DNA from 2 places in the Thalassobaculum salexigens DSM 19539 genome. Region 2 is predicted to be linked to the other one. Evidence: predicted binding sites of a transcription regulator. Region 2 holds the regulator's gene; the other holds the start of a gene.
The links. Region 2 encodes HrcA, which represses chaperone genes, less so after heat shock. Its sites were predicted from a motif close to GTTAGCACTCNCCNNNGGNGAGTGCTAAC; they were not measured.
Positions count from the first base shown of each region.

Region 1 (3,312 bases), on a different contig from region 2:
GCAGCATCGCGCCTAACCTCCGCATGAACGCAGTTGACGCTGAAAATTCTGCTGGTAGAAAGCCCGCGCGGACAAGAGGAATTCTGTTTTACTTCAGTATTTTAGCAGCCACCATCGGACTCTGCTGCCAACTCCTCCCCGCTTCCGCGTCGGCCGACACCGGCACCTGCCCCGGCCTCGGGCAGGGCGACGGTCCCGACCTCGCCGCCTGTATCGTCAACCAGCTCTGCATCGAGGGTATCTACTCGCCGCCGCGCTCGATCGAGCTTCCGGCCGAAGCGGTCGAGGCCTATCGGCAGGCGGAGATCGACACTCTGGTCCGGCACTTCCGCCTGGAGGTCCAGTTCCGCAAGCGCGCCGGCGCGGATATCGGCCAGTGCGGCTATACTGGACCGACCAAGTTCATGTACTCGCTGGTGGAGCCCACCTCGCCCACGACCATCGCGGTCACCTTCGACCCGAACTGGACATACTGACGGACGGCCATGACCACGGTGTCCTGCATCCGCACCGCCGCCTTGAAGCCCCGGGCGCGGGCCTTCGCCGACTACTGGCTTTCCCTGCCCCGGACCGACCTGATCCCGTACCGGCGCGACTTCGAACCCGGGGCACTGGCCGGCATCCTCAACACCTTCCTGATCTTCGAGATCGTCGCCCCGGATCACTTCCTGGTCCGGCTCGCCGGCACCACCGTGATCGAGCATTACGGCCGCGAGATCACCGGACAGAACTATCTCGACTTCCGCACCCCGCAGGAGCGGTCGATCACCCGGGCAGCGATGACGCTCATTGCCACTCACCCCTGCGGCCAACTCGTCAGCCAGGCGGTGCGGACCGGCGACGGGAAGGGCCGGATCTCGGAATCCTTCGGCCTGCCGATGCGCGACGACGCGGGGCGGGCGACCCTGCTGTATTATCAGGTGGACGATATCCGACTGGACGATTTCAAGACGCGCGAGGAGCGCTATCTCCTGGAGAAGAAGACCGCGATCCGGCATTTCATCGACATCGGCAACGGCATCCCCGACTTCCCCCATGTCGGGACGCTGAGTTGACGGGGTCGCCTGCACCGGGCCGCGGCCGCCCGGATGGTTGATCCGGCGGACGCTAAACCGCATATACCGTTGCAACTTCACCGCCCCAACGGACCGGTCCGGAGCGCGAAATCTGCGCGAACGCGCTCGCAGCCCGCTTGACAGTTTCCTCCCGCCTCCTTACATCGCTGGCACTCACCGGGCGAGACTGCTAACAATACGAGTCAATCCCGGCGACATTGCTCAAACTGCACGTCTCAACAGAGTGTAAATTGGAGGAAGGGTCATGAAATTTCGGCCGCTCCACGACCGCGTGGTGGTTCGTCGTATCGACGCCGATCAGAAGACCGCTGGCGGCATCATCATCCCCGACACGGCGAAGGAAAAGCCGATGGAGGGTGAAGTCCTGGCCGTGGGTCCGGGCGCCCGCGACGAAGCCGGCAAGATCGTCGCTCTCGACGTGAAGCCGGGTGACCGCGTCCTGTTCGGCAAGTGGTCGGGCACCGAGGTGAAGATCGACGGTGACGATCTGCTGATCATGAAGGAAAGCGACATCATGGGTGTGCTCGAGGGCACCTCCAAGTCGTCCAAGAAGGCCGCCTAACCAGCTGTCCCATTCAGCGAGGGGCCTTCGAAAGAAGCCGCTTGTAACAAAGGGCTAACCCTATCCAAGGAGAACAACAACATGGCTGCCAAGGACGTTAAGTTCGGCATCGATGCCCGCAACAAGATGTTGCGCGGCGTGGACATTCTGGCCGACGCGGTGAAGGTCACGCTGGGCCCGAAGGGTCGCAACGTGGTTCTGGAGAAGTCGTTCGGCGCGCCGCGGATTTCCAAGGACGGCGTGACCGTCGCCAAGGAAATCGAGCTGTCCGACAAGTTCGAGAACATGGGCGCGCAGATGGTGCGCGAGGTCGCTTCCAAGGCCAACGACGTGGCCGGCGACGGCACCACCACCGCGACCGTGCTGGCGCAGTCGATCGTCCGTGAGGGCGCGAAGGCCGTTGCCGCCGGCATGAACCCGATGGACCTGAAGCGCGGCATCGACAGCGCCGTCGAGGCCGTCGTCGCCGACATCGAGAAGCGCTCGAAGAAGATCACCACCTCCGGTGAGGTCGCCCAGGTCGGTACCATCTCGGCCAATGGCGAGAAGGAAATCGGCGAGATGATCGCCAAGGCCATGGAGAAGGTCGGCAACGAGGGTGTCATCACCGTCGAGGAAGCCAAGTCGCTGCACACCGAACTCGACGTCGTCGAGGGCATGCAGTTCGATCGCGGCTACCTGTCGCCGTACTTCGTGACCAACGCCGACAAGATGATCTGCGAGCTGGAGAACCCGTACATTCTCCTGCACGAGAAGAAGCTGTCCAACCTGCAGGCCATGCTGCCGGTTCTGGAGCAGGTCGTGCAGTCCAGCCGTCCGCTACTGATCATCGCCGAGGACGTCGAGGGCGAGGCCCTGGCCACCCTCGTGGTCAACAAGCTGCGTGGCGGCCTGAAGGTCGCGGCCGTGAAGGCCCCGGGCTTCGGCGATCGCCGCAAGGCGATGCTCGAGGACATCGCGATCCTGACCGGCGGCACCGTCGTGTCCGAGGATCTCGGCATCAACCTCGACAGCGTCACGCTGGACATGCTCGGCACCGCCAAGCGTGTCGCCATCACCAAGGACGAGACCACCATCGTCGACGGTGCCGGCAAGAAGAAGGACATCGAGGGTCGCTGCTCGCAGATCCGCGCTCAGGTCGAGGACACCTCCTCCGACTATGACCGCGAGAAGCTGCAGGAGCGTCTGGCGAAGCTCGCCGGCGGTGTGGCCGTGATCCGCGTCGGCGGTGCGACCGAGATCGAGGTGAAGGAGCGCAAGGATCGCGTGGACGACGCGATGCACGCGACCCGCGCCGCGGTCGAGGAAGGCATCCTGCCGGGTGGCGGTGCCGCCCTGGTCTACGCCATCAGGGCGCTGGACAAGGTCAAGTACGCCAACGACGACCAGCGCATGGGTGTGAACATCATCCGCCGCGCCCTGGAGGCTCCGGCCCGTCAGATCGCGTCCAACGCCGGTCACGACGGTTCGGTCATCGTCGGCAAGCTGCTCGAGTCCAAGGACAGCAGCTGGGGCTTCGACGCCCAGAGCGGTGGCTTCACCGATCTGGTGAAGGCCGGCATCATCGACCCGACCAAGGTTGTCCGCAGCTCGCTGCAGAACGCCGCGTCGGTCGCCGGCCTGCTGATCACCACCGAGGCCATGGTCGCCGACAAGCCGGAGCCGAAGTCGTCT
Region 1 is NZ_KE384094.1:226,485-229,796, forward strand. Features, by position in the region: gene G578_RS0116255 (Usg family protein) at 1-7, opposite strand, end outside; gene G578_RS0116260 (hypothetical protein) at 24-476, shown strand; gene G578_RS0116265 (PAS domain-containing protein) at 486-1,055, shown strand; gene G578_RS0116270 (co-chaperone GroES) at 1,321-1,638, shown strand; gene groL (chaperonin GroEL) at 1,720-3,312, shown strand, end outside.
Region 1: G578_RS0116270 (co-chaperone GroES) is a predicted target of HrcA. The motif match lies at 1,222-1,250, and genes of this name have one in related genera.

Region 2 (3,312 bases):
CTCGCCGAAGGTCTTGGTGTCGCCGTCGGGCACGAACATGGGATCGTAGCCGAAGCCCTTGTCGCCGCGCGGCGGCCACACGGCGGTGCCGTGCACGAAGCCCTCCACGCTTTCGCAATGGCCGTCGGGCCAGGCGAGGGTCAGCGCGCAGGTGAACCAGGCCCGGTCGTCGTCCGAGCCGCTCTCCGCCATCTTCCGGTGGACCAGCTCCATGGCGACCGAGAAGTCCTTGGACGGTCCGGCCCAGCGGGCGGAGTAGATCCCCGGATCGCCGTCCAGAGCCGCGACGCAGAACCCGGAATCGTCGGCCAGCGCCGGTTTTCCGGAGGCCGTGGCCGCCGCCAGCGCCTTCAGTTCGGCATTCGCAACGAAAGTGGTGCCCGTCTCCTCCGGCTCCGGCAGGCCGAGCTCGCCGGCGGAGACCACGCTCATGCCATAGGGCGCCAGCAGCTCGCCGATCTCCCGCACCTTGCCGGGATTATGGCTGGCGAGGACCAGGGTCTCGCCGGCCAGCTTGCGGGGCGCCATGGCGTCGGTCTCCTCAGCCCACGGCCGCGAGCTGCAGGGAGGCGAGCTCGTCGGTGCCCTTGCGGGCGAGGCGCAGCAGTTCCATGAACGCCGCCTCCGAGAACGGATCGCCCTCGGCCGTGGCCTGGACCTCGACCAGTCCGCCGCCGGCGGTCAGCACGAAATTGGCGTCGGCGTCGCAGTCGCTGTCCTCGGCATAGTCGAGATCCAGCACCGGCACACCCTTGTAGATGCCGCAGGAGATCGCGGCCACGCGGTCGACCAGCGGATCGCTCTTCACCGCGCCGAAGCGCTTCAGGGTGGCGATCGCCTGGTGCAGGGCGACCCAGGATCCGGTGATCGCCGCGGTGCGGGTGCCGCCATCGGCCTGCAGCACGTCGCAGTCGATCCGGATCTGGCGCTCGCCCAGGGCGGCGAGGTCGGTGACGGCGCGCAGGGAGCGGCCGATCAGGCGCTGGATCTCTTGGGTACGACCCGACTGCTTGCCGCGGGCGGCCTCGCGGTCGGTGCGGGTATGGGTGGAGCGCGGCAGCATGCCGTATTCGGCGGTGACCCAGCCCTTGCCGCCGCCCTTCAGCCACGGCGGGACCCGCTCTTCCACGGTGGCGGTGCACAGCACGTGAGTGTCGCCGAACCGGGCGAGGCAGGAGCCTTCGGCATGCTTGGCGAAGCCGGGTTCCAGGACCACCTTGCGCAGTTCGTCGACGGCGCGGCCGGAGGGCCGGGAGCCCGCCGGGGTCTGGCCGGCGTTCTGGCCGGAGGTCGGGGCGGATGCCATGGGGTCGCCTTTCGTTGCGGATGGCTCTGGTCGAAATCTGCGCGGAAGCTAGCGATCCCGACCCCCGGCGTCCAGTCTCGCGGACCGCTGCGGGCGGACCGGCGGAGGCGGTGGCGACACACGTTGACCGGCCGCATAGCGCTTCCTAGATTTTGCGCTACGATGGCAGCTATGCACAAAGAACCCTTTGACGGCACGTCGATGCCGTCCACCGCCCTGGCGCAACTCAACGAGCGGTCGCGCCGGATCCTCATGCACGTGGTCGATGCCTATGTGGAGACGGGGGAACCGGTGGGCTCGCGCACCCTGTCGCGTAAGCAGGGCCTGGTGCTGTCGCCGGCGACAATTCGCAACGTCATGGCCGATCTGGAGGAGGCGGGACTGCTGTTCTCGCCCCATACCTCCGCCGGGCGCCTGCCGACCGACGCGGGCCTGCGCATGTTCGTCGACGGCCTGCTGGAGATCGGCGGCGATCTCGGGCCGGAGGAACGGGAGAGCATCGACGGACAGTGCGCCGCCGCGGGCCGCAGTGTGGCGGAGATGCTGGAGGAGGCGTCCTCCGCTCTGGCCGGGCTGACCCGCTGCGCCGGCCTCGTCGTCTCGCCGAAGAATGAAGGTTCGCTGCGCCATATCGAGTTCGTGCCGCTCGGCAACCAGCGCGCCCTGGTGGTGCTGGTCAGCGAAACCGGCCTGGTGGAGAACCGGGTGGTGGAGCTGCCCGCCGGCCTGCCGCCCTCGGCCCTGGTGGAGGCGACCAACTACCTGAACACCCGGCTCAGCGGTCGCACGCTCAGCGAGGCGATGGCGCGGATCGAGGAGGAGATCGTCCAGCGCAAGGCCGAGCTTGACGACCTGACCTCCCGCGTCGTGCAGGCCGGGCTGGCTACCTGGGGCGGGGGGCCGGGTGCCTCCACCCTGATCCTGCGCGGCCAGTCGGCCCTGCTGCACGACGTGACCGCCCTGGAGGACCTGGAGCGGATCCGCGGGCTGTTCGAGCAGCTCGAGGAGAAGGAGAGCACCCTGCGCCTGCTCGACGCCACCGGGGCCGCCGACGGGGTGCAGATCTTCATCGGCGCCGAGAATCAGCTGTTCCGCAACACCGGCTGCTCGATGATCATCGCGCCGTACCACGATCAGAAACGTTCGGTCGTGGGCGCCATCGGTGTGATCGGCCCGACCCGGATGAACTACGCCCGCATCATCCCGATGGTCGACTACACCTCCAAGCTGATCAGCCGGCTGCTGGGCTAGAGCAGATCGTGCGGTGACGGGATCACTTCGCGATCCCATCGGCGTGCCTGATTCTGCTCTATCTTATTGGTTCAGAGACAAATTCACCGACCGTATTGAATCGCTCCGTGATTCAATACGGTCGGATTTGGTTCTAGGAAATCCGGGACGCCGCACCGGGCCGACGCCGAGGGATCCGCCGACGCTCGGGGGTGATTTGCGGCGATTCGGGTTTTCATCGACGCACAGGCGCCTTACATAGCGGACGTCACGACAGTCTCCGATCCACGGACGTGCCGCATTTTCAACCGCAGGACCACGAGTAGCGATCATGGCGAACGACCAGAACAAGCCCGCCGGCCCGCAACCCGTCAACGATCAGCAGGCGCCGGGCGAAGCCCCGTACGATCAGGCGGCCGAGGCGTCGCTTGCCGAGAGCCTGGGCCTGTCGGAAGAAGGCCTGATCGACACGGACGGCGGCCAGACCGATGCCCGCGACGTGCGGATCGCCGAGCTCGAGGAGCAGGTCGCCCATCTCAAGGACCAGGCACTGCGGGCCCTGGCCGATGCGGAGAACCTGCGCCGGCGCACCGAGCGCGAGAAGGAGCAGTGGCGCAAGTTCGCGTCGGCCGACCTGGCCAAGGATCTGCTGAACGCCGTCGACAACCTGCGCCGTGCGCTGGACTCCGCCCCGGCGGACCGGGATTCCCTCGACGACGCGGTGAAGAACGTCATCGTCGGCGTGGAGATGACCGAGAAGGAGGTTCTGAACGCCT
Region 2 is NZ_KE384095.1:449,574-452,885, forward strand. Features, by position in the region: gene rdgB (RdgB/HAM1 family non-canonical purine NTP pyrophosphatase) at 1-528, opposite strand, end outside; gene rph (ribonuclease PH) at 542-1,306, opposite strand; gene hrcA (heat-inducible transcriptional repressor HrcA) at 1,478-2,557, shown strand; gene grpE (nucleotide exchange factor GrpE) at 2,868-3,312, shown strand, end outside.